3 regions of the Pseudarthrobacter sp. NCCP-2145 genome follow, and region 2 is predicted to be linked to each of the others. Evidence: riboswitches for the same ligand, from Rfam matches in the RefSeq annotation. Region 2 holds a riboswitch; each other region holds the start of a gene.

Region 1 (5,360 bases), on a different contig from region 2:
CGGGTCCCAGGCGGGGGTGGGCTTTTCGAGTTCCTTGATTTGCCAGATGGTTCCGTGCGGAGGCTCAGGGACGAAGCGCAGCTTCCATCCCATCTCGGCCGGAGTGTGGTCGCCCTTGACGTTGTTGCAGCGCAGGCAGGCCGCCACCAGATTCTCCCAGGAGTCGGCACCGCCGCGGGACTTGGGCTGGACATGGTCGATGGTGTGGGCCGCTTTTCCGCAGTACGCGCACCTGTGGCCATCACGCCTCAGCACTCCGCGGCGGCTGACAGCCGTGGCCTGGTTGTATCTGGGACGGATATAGCGGTTGAGGAGGATAACGGACGGCCGCCCCAATATCTCCTGGGGTCCCACCACGGGATCGTCACCCTCGGCAACCACACTGGCTTTGCCTGTGAGCACAAGCACCAGCGCCCGGCGGAACGTGATGACCGCCAGCGGTTCATATCCAGCATTCAGAACGAGAGTGCGCATGCACGTACCTCTTCACGGCCGCACCCGTCAGGGGCACGAGGGCCGGCTGCCCTCGGCATGTCCGGGCTATGGATCGACACCACAAGAGTAAACATAGAAGCGCACTATCAGCTAATCGCTGTTTTCCAAAACTGCCGTGTCGGGTCCCTTGGCAGGCTTTACCCGTGCGTCTGCGGGCTGCACTCCGCCGGCGTCATCCTTAAAGGGAAGAACCCCTGCCGCGGGGCAGGGGTTCTTCGTGCCGTCCATAGGGGACGGCGAATGTGAGGCTCGTTAGTTCACGCGGATGAAAACGGGGCCGGAGCCAACGTTGGCGCTGAATACCACCGTCTGGTTTCCGTTGTATCCACCGTGGACCGCCTGGCCATTGCCGGCATAGACAGCGATGTGGGCCATGCCCGCGCCACCGTCGGCGTAGTAGATAAGGTCGCCCGGCTGGGCTTCCGCGGCGCTTACGGTGCGGCCCAGGGAGAGGTACCCTGCAGGCCAGTCGTGGAAGTTGATGCCCACTGCGGCCAGGGAGTTGGTCACCAGCATGGTGCAGTCCTGGGTGACGCCCAGCTGGGCGTATGCAGCGGAGAGGATGGCTGCGCCCTTGCCGCTGGCGGAAGCGGCAGGAGCTGCAGCGGGTGCAGAGGCGGTGGTCACCTTGGCGGTCACCTTGGGGGCTGCAGCAGGCTGGACGACGGCGGGGGCCGCCGGCTCGGCTTCCTCGACCTCAACAGGAGCGGGCTCTTCTTCGACAACAGGCGCAGGCGTGGTGGTGACGGCCGGCTTTTCGAAGGTGATGGCGATGGTGGAAGCGGCGGAGATCGGCGCCTCGACGGAGGACTCAACTTCCAGGGTGGACGCCGGAGCGGAGTCGCGCTGGACGCTGGAGTCTGCCGCGTTTGCGGCGATGCCGCTGGTCAGCACCAGGCCGGAAGCGGCAGCAATAACCGCTGCCTGGCGGCCCATGCCACCGGCGTTGCCGCCGACAGCCTTGGCGATTACTGCGATTGAGTTGGTCTTGGTGACTTCGGCGCGATGCCGTGCGGTGGCACGAGTAGTCATCAGTTCTCTCTTTCGTTTTCCTCAGGCCGTTGTGGGCACCAAGGGGTTTGGGCGTGCCGGCATCTTGGGGGTACGCCGGCACGCCCCGAACGGGGATGTGGTGTTTGCGGAACGCGTGATGGAGCAAAGAAATAGTTCTTGGGCCCGAAGGCCCAAGAACTATTTGTTAATGGTGAAGAAGGCGGAGCTTCCGGTGGCGGCCACCGAGTGAAGCAGCGTGCCCTGGGACGGGTTGAGAGCGCTGATCATCATGCCGTTGCCGACGTAGATGCCTACGTGCGCGCCACCGTTCTGCATGACCAGGTCACCCGGCTGCGGGGTGGAGGTGGGCGTCATTGCCGTCCAGGCGTTGACGCGCGGGATGCTGATGCCGGCCTGGGCGTACACCCACTGCGTGAAGCCGGAGCAGTCCCAGCCGTTGGGGGTGGTGCCACCCCAGACGTAGGGACGGCCGATGCCAGTGTACGCAAGTGCGGCAATGCCGGAGGTGGAGGCCGAGGAAACCGTTTCGGCAAGCTTCTCAGCTTCAGCTTCGGGAGCTGATGCGGTGGAGGCCGTCCGAGTTCCGGCAGCAGTCCGGCTCTCGGAATCGGTCGACTGTACCCGCACAGGTGCCGGCTTCGGAGCGGCGGTGGTCTTCACCACGGGACGCTCGAAGGAGACGGTGGCGGTGGGTGCTGCAGTCACCGCGAGGGCGGACTGGGCAGACCCGGACTCGGTGGAAGCGGAAACGCCAGCGGTAGTGTCCGCGGCGCTGGCAGGCAGGCCCATGCTGAGGATGAGACCGGAAGCGGCTGCGATAACGGCAGCCTGGCGACCTACTGTCCCGGCATTGGCACTAACAGCCTTGGACACGGTGTCCAAGGGGTTGGTACGAACCGTTTGCGCACGGTGGCGCGCAGAATGATGGCGTGAAGACACGAAGGTAGCCTCTCCCAATGCCTGCGAGGTGAGCTGTCGGATTCGGATGGGAGTCACCCGGCCACTCCGCTTCCAAGGAAGCTTTGCGACTTAACCCCAAGGCCTTCGCTGAAGCAAAGACCAAAATTGGTTCCCCCGCCCCTGCCAGACGATGAAATGCGAACGGACCTTGAGCGGTGGCAGAGCTAGGCAATCCGCACAAGAGCGTCAACTTCGGAAAAGTTGACGCGAGTTAGACGGTACAGCAGTTTTCGTTGAATGTCACATTCAGGTCACGGCGGGTCATGATGATTCGATAGCCGTCCCTCATTTGACTACAGCCAGCCCGTGGGATCGACGACTTCGCCGTTGACCTGGACCTCGAAGTGGAGGTGGCAGCCTGTTGAAGCACCCGTGGTGCCGCTGAGCGCCAGGACATCGCCCCGGGAGACCGTCTGGCCCTCGGTGACACTGAAGGACGAGAGGTGGTTGTATGTGGTCTCCAGGCCGTTGCCGTGGTCCACGACAACGCGGTTTCCACCGCCGTACTGGTGCCACCCGACGAACGTCACGGTGCCGGCTGCGGCTGCCAGGACCGAGGTGCCGCACTGGGCCACGTAGTCCTGGCCGCGATGGAAGTCACCGGAGCCGCCGGTGATCGGGCTGACCCGGTAGCCGAACGGGGAGGCAGTGGACAGCGCGGCCAACGGGGCTCCGAGGCTTCCGGCCGAGGCTGCGCGGGACACGGAACCGGCGGACTGCGCGCTGAGCAGCTGCTTCAGCTTGCCGTCGGGATCCGCCTGGGTCACCACGGCAGAGCGGCTGAAGTCGATCTGCGCGCCGGCCTCGGCGGATACCTGTGGCTGCGGGGTAACAGCCGAGGCTGCCACGGGGGTGACGCTGCCTGCATTGTCGGTGGCCATGACGGGGCTGGTTGCCGGAACGGTCACGGTCAGCACCAGGCCGGTGGCAGCCAGCGCGATTCCGGCTTTCTGGCCAATACCGCTGGCGGAGGCAAATTCTGTGATCTGCCGGAAGGGACCTCGACGGCGGCGTGCATCACGGTGCGGATCGCGGGGGCGTTCCGTGGTGATGACCTCGACAACGCGCGGCGTTGGAACGGGGGCGGCCGCGCGGCGGCGCCCCTTGGGGGTCTGCATGGACAAGAAGGGTTCCTCTCTGGAAAGCCTGCGAAGTTAGCTGTCGGATTCGGGTCAGAGAGTTCACAGACCCGGTCCGCCTGGGCAAGCTCGGCACAGAGGTATCCCTGGAAGGATCCAACGCTGGAAGAGGCTTGCTGCTGACGGACTTCACCCCAAGGCAGTCCCCCGTCTGCCGGTTGTGGTTCCCCCGCCTCTGCCAGTAATGACTCGTGCACCTGATCCGCTGGCAGAGCTCGGCTCCGGATCAGGTAACGCTTTAGTATCTACGCTTGGGTTTAACTATAGGGCCAGAAGTCCCAAAGTAACAATTCCGTTATCTTTGGCTAATCCGTCCCGGCCGGGGTAGTACGCGGGTTTACCGGACGGCAACGAAGACGTGGGCTGCGACTTCGGGCGGCAACTCCAGGGCGCCCTCTATGCCGGGCACGCGGACCGAAATGTAGTCTCCCACCCGCTCCAGCGAGACCGCAGCCCCGGGACGGATGCCGCCCTCGTCGAGCTGGACCAGCAGTTCCGGCTCCACCTGGATCGGCTCAGCCAGGCGGCTTACGGTTACCTCCGACGCCGGGCCATAGGACTTCATTGCCTCCAGCAGGCTGACGGCCCCGTCCGCGAATCCTTGCGATGCCTGGCCGCCGAGGGCCGCCAGGCCGGGGATGGGATTGCCGTACGGGGACTCCGTGGGGTGGTCAAGCAGCTCGTAGATGCGCCGCTCCACGCGTTCGCTCATGACATGCTCCCAGCGGCAGGCCTCGTCATGGACGTAGGCCCAGTCCAGGCCGATCACGTCTGCCAGAAGCCGCTCCGCCAGCCGGTGCTTCCGCATCACCTCGGTAGCGCGCTTCCGGCCCACTTCGGTGAGTTCGAGGTGCCGGTCGCCCGAGACAACCACCAAGCCGTCCCGCTCCATCCTGCCTATGGTCTGGGAAACCGTGGGGCCTGAGTGCCGCAGGCGCTCGGCGATCCGGGCGCGGAGGGCCACGATGTTCTCTTCCTCAAGCTCCAAGATGGTCCGAAGGTACATCTCCGTAGTGTCGATCAGATCCGTCATCCAGCTCAGCTCCTCGAGCGCAGTACCTTGCGTTGTCCCACCGTATCGCCTTCCGCGCGACGTAGTCCGTTGGAAAGCTTAGCCTATTTTGACTTTGTCCGAATAGTTGGCGGCCGTCACAACAGGCCGTCTCAATGTCTGGACTATGACGGTGCCGGTTCCCGCACCAACGCCGGTTCAGGCAGAATGAGGAGGGCCGGAGTTGCAGTCACAGCCGACTGTCCGCCAAGCAACCACCCGTCCGGACCCTAGCCGCGTCCACGCCGAAATTGGAGCACCTGTGAGCGAAAACAGCATCACTATTCCCGCCGACCTCCTGCCCAAGGACGGACGGTTCGGCGCCGGCCCGTCAAAGGTCCGGCAGGAGCAGATCGATGCGCTGTCCGCTGCGTCGAAAACCATCCTGGGAACCTCGCACCGGCAGGCTCCGGTGAAGAACCTGGTGGGGTCGGTGCGCGAGGGCCTCAGCCAGTTCTTCCGGGCACCCGAGGGCTATGAGGTGGTTCTTGGCGTCGGCGGTTCCACTGCGTTCTGGGACATCGCCAGCTTCGGCCTGGTGGAGAAGAAGGCCCAGCACCTCTCCTTCGGTGAGTTCGGGTCCAAATTCGCGGCCGCCACCAACAAGGCGCCCTTCCTGGACGCCTCCTCCATCATCAAGTCCGAACCAGGTACCCGCCCGGCCGCCCAGGCCGAAGCGGGCGTTGATACCTACGCCTGGC
Region 2 (5,360 bases):
CGAAGGTAGCCTTCCCGGCGGATGATGATCCTGCAAATCCCGCCCTGCTGGCCCAGGCACTTCCGCGCTGGCTGGAAGATGCCGGGACCCGGGATGCCTGGCGGGCACGGGCCCTGGAGGCACGAGGCGTCCTGCCGGGCTGGGAACAGCCAGCGGCCCACGTGCTGGCCGCAATCAGGGGGTGACGCTGACAGCCTGGGGCATGAATCAGAGCCGCGAGCGGTGCCCGGCGAAGAACTCACGCAGCAAGGCGGCGCACTCGGCCTCGCGCACGCCCGGATACACCTCAACCCAATGGTTCAGGCGCCGCTCACGGAGCACATCGAACACCGACCCCGCAGCTCCTGCCTTCTCGTCCCAGGCGCCGAAGACCACCCGGGGGATTCGTGCCAGGACAATCGCGCCGGCGCACATGGCACAGGGTTCAAGGGTCACCACCAGCGTGCAGTCGGCGAGCCGCCAGCCGTCTCCGCTGCCGCCGTCGAGCAGGGAAACCTGGCGCAGCCGTTCCGCCGCCTCGCGGATGGCAACCACCTCGGCGTGCGCGGTGGGGTCGCCCAGCTCCTCCCGCTGGTTCCGCCCGGAACCCAGCACGGAGCCGTCGGGCCCAATCACCACCGCTCCGATGGGCACGTCCTCGGTATCGAGGGCGCGCCGGGCCTCGGCGAGGGCAAGGCCCATCCACGCGTGGTGTTTCTTATCTGCGGAGACCATGGCTCAATGATAGTTTCGAAGGATACCCAGAGCCCGTGACGCACATCCGCCGGGAGGCACAGTGAGCACAGTCCGAGACCGCGTGGACAAGTGGATCAAGCCGTACGCCGCCTTGTGGCTGACCATGATCATCGGCGGGACGCTGGTGATCGCCATGGCACTCCTGGGTGCCGAGGTCTACTCGGATGTCGTGGACGAGGAAGGCCTGGCCAGCCTTGATATTCCTGCGCTGGAATACTCACAGTCCTTGCGGAACCCGGAGATGGACGCCTTCGCCACAGGATTCACCAACGTCGGCGGCGGGATCGGCATGCCCATCCTGGCGAGCATCCTCACAGCCTGGCTGACCTTCCTGAGCAGGACATGGCGGCCCATTGTCCTGGTGGGCGGGGCAGCCCTGGTCTCCACCCTGGCCACCACCCTGGGCAAGCGGCTTGTCGGCAGGACCCGTCCTGACCACTCCGAGGCCGTCCCGCCCTTCGAGACCTCGCCGTCGTTTCCCAGCGGCCACACCCTGAACACCACCGTGGTGATCGGGGTCCTGATCTACCTCATGTGCCTGCAGTTCCAGGTGCTCTGGGCCAGGATTGCGGCCATCACCGTGGGGACGATCTTCATTATCGCCATGGGCCTGAGCCGGGTCTTCCTGGGGCACCACTGGATGACGGACGTGATGGCGGGCTGGTTCCTGGGGCTGGCGTGGGTGGGCATCGTGATCCTGGCCCACAGGCTGTTCCATGTGATGCGGCGGCGCGAACACGCGGGCCCGGCACCCACCTTCGAACATCCGGTCCTGCGCGAGGACCACTCCGGAGACGCGGAAAGCACCACCGGTACCGCCCCGACGGCGAACGGCGGCGGTGCCCCGCCAAGGGTCGACGACGGCGCTTCCCAGTCGGGCACGGGCGGCGGACGGCAGGCGAGCGGCCCGGCGGCCGGGTGATAGTTTTGACCCATGCGCACTCTCGTTGTGGACCACCCGCTGGTCGCCCATAAGCTCACCGTCCTGCGGGACAAGAACACTCCGTCCCCGGTTTTCCGGCAGCTGACGGAGGAACTGGTGACCCTCCTTGCCTATGAGGCCACGCGAGAAGTCCGCACCGAGCCCGTCACCATCGAAACCCCCGTCAGCACGACCGTGGGCACCGCGTTCACCAAGCCCACCCCGCTGGTGGTTCCCATCCTTCGGGCAGGCCTGGGCATGCTGGAGGGCATGACCAAGTTGGTCCCAACCGCTGAAGTGGGCTTCCTGGGCATGGCCCGTGACGAGGAAACCCTGGACATCATCACCTACGCCGAGCGCCTCCCCGAGGATCTCACCGACCGGCAGATCTTCGTGCTGGATCCCATGCTTGCCACCGGCGGAACACTGCGCGAAGCCATCAAGTTCCTGTTCAAGCGCGGCGCCTCGGATGTCACGTGCATCTGCCTGCTCGCCGCGCCGGAGGGCCTGGCCAAGCTGGAGGAAGAACTCTCCGGTGCAAACGTCACCATTGTCCTGGCGTCCATCGACGAGAAGCTCAACGAAAAGTCCTACATCGTTCCGGGCCTGGGCGACGCAGGCGACCGCCTGTACGGCATCGCAGGCTAGGACTCAAGCCTTTCCCGCTTCCCAACACAAGGCTTAGCCTGTGCGCATGGACTGGAAACTGGAACTCGTTTTTGTGCCCGTGTCCGATGTGGACCGCGCCAAAGACTTCTACGTCAACAAAGTGGGCTTCAACGCCGATTTCGACGAGCGGCCCAGCGACTCCATCAGGTTCGTGCAGCTGACCCCGCCAGGGTCTGCCTGCTCCATCTGCATTGGGGAAGGGCTCACGGACGCGCCTCCAGGCACAGGGTCAAACCTGCAGCTCGTGGTCAATGACATCCAGGCCGCCCACGCTCAGCTGAAGGCCAACGGGGTGGAGGTCAGCGATGTGGACGTGCAGGACTGGGGCCATTTTGTGTACTTCGCCGATCCTGACGGGAACCGGTGGGCAGTCCAGTACATCCCGGGCCGGGACGCACTGGACCGCGAGGGGCACGCTGCTTCGGTTTAGTACCAGTTGTTGGCGTAGTGGAAGTTCAGGGCTCCACACGGGGACTGGTAGCGCTCCTGGATGTAGTTCAGGCCCCAGTTGATCTGCGTACGGTAATTGGTGAGGTAGTCGGCGCCCGCGCTGGCCATCTTCTCGGCAGGCAGGGACTGCACAATGCCGTAAGCGCCGCTGCTCGGGTTGGTGGCCGTGGTGGTCCAGTCTGATTCCTTGGTCCACAGGGTCTGCAGGCACTGCATCTGGTCGGCGGCCCAGCCGTAGGAGGCCAGCTGGCCGGCAGCGTAAGCCTGTGCCCCTGCGGGGTCGTTGACCGCGACGACGGGCGCAGGCTCCGGAGCGGGCGCCGGTGCCGGTGCGGGTTCAGGCGCCGGGGCCGGCGCGGGTGCGGGCTCGGGGGCGGGAGCAGGGGCCGGTTCGGCTGCCTGCGGTACCACGTTGATCGGCTCAGCTGCAGGAGCGGGAGCCGGGTTCGCCTGGATTTCGCTCTTTTCGATGCTCAGTTTCGACTGTGCCTCAGCCGCCTGAGTCTGCGTGGCTGCCACCTGCACTGCGGTGTCGGTAGCCTGGCCCGCGGCTCCAACGCCTACAAGGAGGGCGCCGGACGCTGCGAGGATGGCAGCGCGCTGGCCGAAGGACGGGGTTTTGCCTGACGTGCGCGGGGCGCGGGCTTCAGGGCCTGGTTTCGGGCGTGCTTTACTAAGGAACTTAGACATGATGGATCGCCTCTCACACCTGCGGAGTTAGCTGTCGGGTTCGGATGAGGGCATCCGGCCACACGGAAGAATCACGTGCTGGCTTAACCCCAAGGGCAGTTGAATGCCCGGGACTGTTGGGTCCCCCGCCTCTGCCTATGCTCAAGCGGAATCCGGGAAGCGGCAGAGCTTGGCGTCATCCGGATATGCGGCCCGAACGGGAACCGCACCCAATCGACGGTACAGGAGTGTAGCGCTTAAGTCACATTTTGGTAACAGGGATCACGCTAGCGGCGCGCCGTCTTGCGCCTGAACTTGCGGCAGTGGGAGCTGGAGCACGAACCGGGTGCGGCCGGGCTGTGATGTCACCGTGACCTTGCCCCCGTGCGCCTCAACAATGGACTCCACGATGGAAAGCCCCAGGCCGCTGGTTCCTTCCGTGCCGGATGCGCCAGGCCCGCCGCTCTTGCCTGTCCGGGCCGCGTCTGCGCGGGCGAACCGTGCGAAGACCTGGTCCACGAACTCCGGCGGAATGCCCCCGCCGTCGTCCGTTACCGTTACCACCGCGGCACCCTCCGGCGTCTTCCCCACCCCGGTGACCACGGTGGTCCCCGGCGGCGTGTGCTTGCGCGCGTTGGACAGCAGGTTCATCAGCACCTGCCGCAGCTGGGACGGATCCCCGTTCACCACAACGGGCTCGTGGGGGAGCTCCAGCCGCCAGGTGTGCCCGGGCGCCATGACCTTTTCGTCGCTGACGCCTTCCACCACCAGCTGGTTCAGGTCCACCTCGCTGAGCTTCAAAGGCTGTCCCTCATCAAGCCGCGCCAGCAGCAGCAGGTCCTCCACCAGTGCCGTCATCCGCTGGGACTGGCTTTGCACCCTGGCCAGCGACTTTTCCCCGTCAGGAGTGAAGTGTTCCGTCATCCGCATCAGTTCCGTATAGCCGCGGATGGCCGTCAGCGGCGTGCGCAGCTCATGGGAAGCGTCCGCCACGAACTGCCGGACCTTGGTTTCGCTCTTCTGCCGCGCCTGCAGCGCGTTGGCCACGTTGTCCAGCATCAGGTTCAGCGCGTGGCCCACGCTGCCCACCTCCGTTGCGGGATTGGAGTTCGACGGCGGCACGCGCACCGCCAGCGCCACCTCGCCGGCATCCAGCGGCAGCTGTGAAACGCGGGTGGCAACTTCGGAAAGCTGCTCCAGGGGCTTCATGGTGCGGCGGATCAGGACCGTTCCCACCAGGCCGATCAGGAGAAGTCCGCCCAGGGAGACAAAAACGAACGTCCACACCAGGGACGCGAGCGTGCTTTCCTTGGCGGCCAGGGGAAGTCCTGTCACCAGGACGTCACCAAAGCTGGTCTGGATGGCCAGCAGCCGGTAATCGCCGGTGGACAGTGTCCTGTCCACCGGCTGCATGTTGGCGGGCAGGGCCAGCAGGACCTGTTTGTCCTCCGTGGACAAGGGGGAGCGCGTGGTATTCGAGGTGAGGAAACCGCCGCTGTTGACCTGGCCGTTGAGGATCCGGGCGTTGAGGGTTCCGACGCTTTGGCCGCGGGCGTCCAGGGGATCCCTGCCGTTGAAGCCGCCCGAGGGAGGGCGGCCGGGATCGTTGGAACGGTCTGCGGCCTGGCTTAGCTGGTCATCGAGTTGCCGGGTGAGGAACGCGTCCATCGAGGCATAGCTCGCCACGCCCACCGCCCCGCAAATGGCGATCAGCAGGGTCATGGCCAGGAGGACAAGGCGGGTCCGCAGGTGCCAGGTGCCGGGCTTCAGCCAGCTCGGGGGCTGCGGCTCCGTACTGTGCGCTGACGCCATCGCTTTCCTAGTCCGCCGGCTTGATGACGTACCCGGCGCCCCGCACGGTGTGGATCATCGGCGGGTGGACGGCGTCCACCTTCTTGCGCAGGTAGGAAATGTA
Region 3 (5,360 bases), on a different contig from region 2:
GCATAGGAGGCCAGGTCAATGCTGGCCAGTTGCCCTTCGGGAGCACTCCGGTCCACGTCGGCCTCTGATGGTTTGATCCGCACCACTGCTGCGACAGTTCCGGGGGGCGGTGCAGGAACCGTATCAGGGTAGCCTGGCCGATTGTTCCCGATGGGAACCCAGCCCCGGTTGATGATGATCGTTTCACCGGAAACCAGCCGGAACGGGACCAGAACCTCGTATCCGGCGGCCGAGTAGTTGGGCCGGTTCCGGACGATCCGCTGGTCGTTGGCGATGTACTGGCCCCTGACAGATACCGTGGTCCACTTGGCGTCCGGGTCCGGGTCGTCAAAGTAGCGGCTGGCTTCTTCGTAGGGCACGGGCGGCTTGTCGTAGTTCTGCTGGACGCGGCGGATTTCGGTGACCGCCTGGTTCCGCCGGTCCATCTGCCAGTTACCCAGCCCCATGCAGGCCGCTGCGAACAGAACGGCCATGCCCAGGATGCCCAGCCACCGCCAGGACAGCAGGAATCCGTAGGCCCGGGGCGTCCGGTCCTTGTTCGGCAGCAAGGTCAGCCCTGCACGCCGCCGGAACAAACGGCCCCGGGCTCAGGTGCCTGCGGGCCTTGCCGGTATTTCTTAATAAACGGTGCCAGACGTTCGTCGCTGCCGCTGTCCACGGCAAGCTGTTTTCCCCAGGCTGTTGCCACAACCGGGGAGGCTTGTTCGGCTACCGGGCTGAGCAGGAGGTAGTCCTGCTTGCCGGCCAAAGCGGTCAGTTCGGCGAGCTCGTCCGGGGCAAGGTCGGGGCGGTAGGTGAGCCACACGGCCCCGTGTTCGAGGGAATGCACTGCCCGGGTCTGTTCAACGGGGGCCGTGTAGATCCCGCAGTTCGTCCAGACCGGCGCATGGTCCCCGCCGGTGGCCGGAGTCTGTGGATAATTGACTGCCTGGCTGGTGTGGTTCCTGGATTGGTCCGGATAGTCCTGCTCGCCCTCGATCGGCCGTGCGGCCGCTGCATTGAGCTGTTCGCGCTGCTGCACCTCCCCTACGAGGACAAAGGTCACCGCGGCAATGATTGCGAGGACGACGGCCGCGCCGGTGCCGTAGATCAGCCAGGCCCGCCGTCTGTCAGCGGCCCGCTGTTTGGCCTGCACTGCTGCCAGGAGCGCTTTGCGGTCCTCACCGGCTTTTGGTTTTCCGGTCATCGGCGGTCTCACTCTCTTTTTTGGGGCGATCAGAGTCGGCTTCGGAGTTCTTCAAGGGCCGTGATTTCAGCTGTCTGTGCTTCGAGGATACGGGCAGCGAAGTCCCGGACCTTTGAGGTTTCCGCCAGCCGGGTACCGGCGGTGGCCATGGCGACGCCTCCTTGATGGTGGCGGATCATCAAATCAACGAACAGACGATCGGCCTCCGCACCTGAAGCTTCCCGCAGCGCCTGCATCTGTTCCGGGGTCGCCATGCCTTCCATGGCACCTTCAGGGCCGGACCCCTGGGCACCATGCGCGGCTCCGGCCCCGTCATGAGTACCATCTGCCGTCATCCAGGCCATCGGCGGCGCTGTCCCGGCCGGGGACAGTCCCCAGTCCTGCAGCCAAGCGAACATCTGCCCGTTCTGATGCTGCTGCGCGGTGGCGATGTCGTAGGCGACCGCCCGGACCTCGGGGTGGTCGGACTTGTCCCGAATCAGCATTGCCATCTCCACCGCCTGGGCATGATGGGTCTGCATATCCCGGGCAAATCCGGCGTCCGGGCCGGAGTCCGGGACGAGTGCGGGCGCCGCGGAAAGCCGGCCCAAAGCGAAGAAGCCCAGCGCGGTGAGGGCCACTACTATGAAGAAAACAGCCCAAAGCCGCTTCCGGTGCATTGGTGACGTTGCCGGCGCCTGGTCGCCCGGTTCCATGAGGGTCACGGCCGGAGCCAGCCCTGGGGATCCACCGTCACGCCGTCGCGGACGATTTCGAAGTGCAGGTGGCATCCGGTGGAGTTTCCGGTTGTTCCGGCCCCGCCGAGCCGCTGGCCCTTGGCCACCACAGAACCGACGGAGACCTCTATTGAGGACAGATGGTTGTACGTGCTTTTCATCCCATTGCCATGATCGACAACGATGCGGTTTCCGCCGCCGTTCTGGGACCATCCAGCTTCCACGACGGTCCCCGAGCCGGCCGTGAACACTGCCGTCTGGCACGAAGCCACCAGATCCAGCCCGGTATGCAATTCACCGGACGCGCCCGTGATCGGGCTCGTCCGGAACCCGAACGGAGAGGAAATGGACATGCTGGCCAGCGGAGCGCCCAGGGTGGTATCCACGGGCACAACCGTTGGCGGTGCCGCCGCTGCAGCGGAAGGAACTGCGGAGGGGGTCCCGGCGGTGGATCCTGTTGCGGCAGGCGCGGGCGTCTCAGGCCGTTCGGCCGGACGGGTCCCGACGTCAGTGCGCGGATAAGTGATGACCGCCTGTTCCTGCGCTGTTATGGCCGGGGCTGCCTCCACAGCGGCCGGCTCGGCGGCGGGAACGGTGCCGGCGGCAATAAGCCCGGCATGCGCGGCGGGTATGCCGGCTGCAAGCATCACGACGGCGGCAAAAGCGGAGGCCCCGGGAAGCCAGACAGGGCGCGGGGACGGGGCCACGGGACGGACGGCGCGGCGCGCAGTTCTGGCAGCACCGGCGCGGCGCCGGGAGCGGTCACTGGGCAGAGCGCGGCGGCGGCCATGGAGGGAGGAGGGCACAGCGGAATCCTTTCGGGTCGCCTGCGAAGTTAGCTGTCGGGTTCGGGCCAAGGAGAAAGCCCGGACGCCCCGTGGAGCCGGCCCTCGTGGCCCGGCACAGTGTGCGTCTTCACCCCAAGGCAGCAAGCTGCCGTTTGTGGGTCCTCCGCCCCCGCCGTTCATGTTCGGATCTGACACCGCCGGCGGGGCTGAGCGTGCGGCGTCGAGGGCTCAATACAGGAAAGCCTGAACTAACGTTACCTAAGAAAACCTAATTATCACAATCTGATAACAGCAGCAAGGAAGGCGCAGTTCTACGCTTCGTAAAATTCATCTGCAGATATCTTCATATGACCAGGCCCGCGGGTCAAGTTGACCGGGCCCTTTATCGGCGACGGGGTTCAGGTCTGTCTGCCAGCTGCTGCAGGTAGCTGTTGTAGGCGTCCAGCTCCGGGGTTCCTCCGGTGAGCTCGGCCCGCTCAATTCTGGCGTTGGATCTGGCTTCCTCACGCTGCCAGCGGACCAGGATGAACATCAGCAGAAGCACTCCGGGTAATTCCCCGTAGGACCATGCCAATCCGCCGGCTACGCCCTGGTCCGTCATGGGGTTGATGTTCCAGCTCGCAGGCGGCGCGGCGAAGAATTTAACCATGGGAGTGGTGGCCATCATGATGACCACCCCGAAGAACGCGTGCAACGGCATCTCCGCGAAGATATCGATCATCCGTCCGAAGTGGGTTTGGCGGCTCGGCAGCGGGTCAGCGGAAATCAACGGCACGGTGAAGAGGATCCCGGAGATCAGGAACAGCAGTTCCAGGCCGACGTGGCCGTACCAGTTTGGCAGCAGCAGGTCCGCCAGACCGGAGAAGTACACGCCGTAAAAGCTGAGCAGGAACAGCGGGACCATGAAGGCCGGGTGAATAGCAACGCGTCCCCATCGGGAACGCAGGCCCCATAGCGCGGCTTGGAGGACGCGGCGGCCCAGCCTGCCGTGGGGTGTTGCCCGCAACAGCAGTGTTCCTGGTGATCCGATGACCAGCAGCGGCGGAACGGCCATCATCAGGGTCAGTTGCTGGAACATAAAGATGGAGAACATCCGCAGTCCGTACCCTTCGATGCCGGCTCCCATGACCACGATGATGGCCAGGCAGCCGACCAGGAAGGAACAGGTCCGCACCACGGACCAGCCCCGGCCCTGCCGCCACAGACGGATCGCCCCTGCCAGGTAAAGCGCCGCGGCCAGCAACGTCAGGGCAGGGATCAGCGGTACCGGCTGCAGGTTCGGCGCCAGGTATTCAGGAAGCGAGGGCGGCAGCGACGGAAGCCAGACCGGACCGGTGATCTCGGGCTCAGACATGGCAGCACCGGCTGTCGCACTGTGCGGGCAGGCCCGCCCCTGTCAGGGTGCCTGGCCGCCTTCGACCATGCGCAACCGGTCCTTGCCTGTATGCCCAACGTGCGTCAAGCCGAGATCGAGGAGCATGCGGACGTGCGAATCCGCCAGAGAGTAGTAGGCCATCCTGCCCGAGCGGCGCACCTGAACAACCCGCGGCCCGCGCAGCAGGCGCAGGGCGTGGGAGACGCCGGACTCGCTCAGCCCGGTAGTTGCTGCCAGGTCGCAGACGCACATTTCTCCTTCGAGAAGGGCGATCAGGATTCTGACCCGGCCAGGGTCCGAGAGCAGCCCGAAAATCACCGCCAAGTCGGTTACGTCCGAATCTCCTGGCATCCTGGATCTGACCGCGCCGACTTTTTCTGCGTCGACGAGCCGGACCGAACACTCCGGCCCGGCGGGGACCCGGGGGGGAATCTGCATCATCCATCTAGGCTACCTTTACGCGCTAAAGCTTCGAGTTCCCCCGGTTACGTGCGGCAAGTGCAGGAGGCCCGCGGCGCCGGGGGAGTGCACGCCTTGACACGCACGTTTAACGTGTGAACAACTCTACAGATAATCTGGTGTCGCGCGCTGTGCTTCGTTTCGCGCTCCATCCCCACCCTTCCGTAGGGGCCAGGACCAGGTTAGGACGTATTGTGGCGCTCAAAGTCTCCACTTCACAGGAGAGGCCCGCTGTCTCACCCCGGCCGGTCTGGCTGGCAGCCGCCTGCGCAATCGCCCTGGTGGTGGTTCTGGCCGCGACCGCCTACGGCAGGGGAACTCTTCCGGCCGAGACCCGGGACCCCGGGGCGCTGGTCCAGTGGGGATACGGCCTGGCACAGACGGTGCACAACCTCGCGGCGGCGGCAACGATCGGCGGACTCGTCTTTGCCGCTTTCATTATCCCGCCCACCCTGAGAAGCTCAGGCCGGGCGTCAAGGACACGCCATGACGAGCAGGGCCCGACAACAGGCGCTGAGCACCCCGCCTTTACCCGGATCATGGTCCTGGTTTCGGCCACCAGCATCATCTGGACCTTCTCGGCGCTGGCGGTCCTGGTCCTGGGCTTCGCCGACATCGCCGGCGTCCCGGTCTCCGGCAGCCCCGAATTTTCCGCGGGCCTTGTCGCCTATATGACAGAACTGCCCAGTGGAAGCGCCTGGCTGTCGGTCGTGATCATCGCAGCGGTGGTGGCAACAGTGGTGTTCGGCGCCCGTTCTCCCGGGCCCCTGGCCGCGGCCGCGCTGCTGGCGATCGCAGGACTGGTGCCCGTCATCCTTATCGGCCATGCCTCCAGC

Evidence for each region. Region 2 has a riboswitch for cyclic di-AMP ahead of NFU08_RS07055 (hypothetical protein). Riboswitches for the same ligand answer to the same signal wherever they lie in the genome.
Region 1: another riboswitch for cyclic di-AMP. It lies ahead of NFU08_RS20455 (C40 family peptidase); the one in region 2 lies ahead of NFU08_RS07055 (hypothetical protein).
Region 3: another riboswitch for cyclic di-AMP. It lies ahead of NFU08_RS06040 (M23 family metallopeptidase); the one in region 2 lies ahead of NFU08_RS07055 (hypothetical protein).

What each region holds. Positions count from the first base shown of each region.
Region 1 is NZ_BRCG01000037.1:175-5,534, forward strand. Features, by position in the region: gene NFU08_RS20445 (HNH endonuclease) at 1-474, opposite strand, end outside; gene NFU08_RS20450 (NlpC/P60 family protein) at 748-1,527, opposite strand; gene NFU08_RS20455 (C40 family peptidase) at 1,687-2,382, opposite strand; cyclic di-AMP (ydaO/yuaA leader) riboswitch at 2,453-2,626, opposite strand; gene NFU08_RS20460 (M23 family metallopeptidase) at 2,763-3,587, opposite strand; cyclic di-AMP (ydaO/yuaA leader) riboswitch at 3,598-3,839, opposite strand; gene NFU08_RS20465 (metal-dependent transcriptional regulator) at 3,946-4,641, opposite strand; gene serC (phosphoserine transaminase) at 4,922-5,360, shown strand, end outside.
Region 2 is NZ_BRCG01000006.1:102,023-107,382, reverse strand. Features, by position in the region: gene NFU08_RS07080 (glycosyltransferase family 4 protein) at 1-185, shown strand, start outside; gene tadA (tRNA adenosine(34) deaminase TadA) at 208-714, opposite strand; gene NFU08_RS07070 (phosphatase PAP2 family protein) at 776-1,657, shown strand; gene upp (uracil phosphoribosyltransferase) at 1,670-2,305, shown strand; gene NFU08_RS07060 (glyoxalase superfamily protein) at 2,352-2,756, shown strand; gene NFU08_RS07055 (hypothetical protein) at 2,753-3,466, opposite strand; cyclic di-AMP (ydaO/yuaA leader) riboswitch at 3,472-3,634, opposite strand; gene NFU08_RS07050 (cell wall metabolism sensor histidine kinase WalK) at 3,728-5,257, opposite strand; gene NFU08_RS07045 (response regulator transcription factor) at 5,265-5,360, opposite strand, start outside.
Region 3 is NZ_BRCG01000005.1:110,947-116,306, forward strand. Features, by position in the region: gene NFU08_RS06025 (SURF1 family protein) at 1-473, opposite strand, end outside; gene NFU08_RS06030 (DUF3105 domain-containing protein) at 551-1,186, opposite strand; gene NFU08_RS06035 (DUF305 domain-containing protein) at 1,216-1,881, opposite strand; gene NFU08_RS06040 (M23 family metallopeptidase) at 1,887-2,708, opposite strand; cyclic di-AMP (ydaO/yuaA leader) riboswitch at 2,713-2,894, opposite strand; gene NFU08_RS06045 (cytochrome c oxidase assembly protein) at 3,073-4,044, opposite strand; gene NFU08_RS06050 (helix-turn-helix transcriptional regulator) at 4,087-4,506, opposite strand; gene NFU08_RS06055 (cytochrome c oxidase assembly protein) at 4,719-5,360, shown strand, end outside.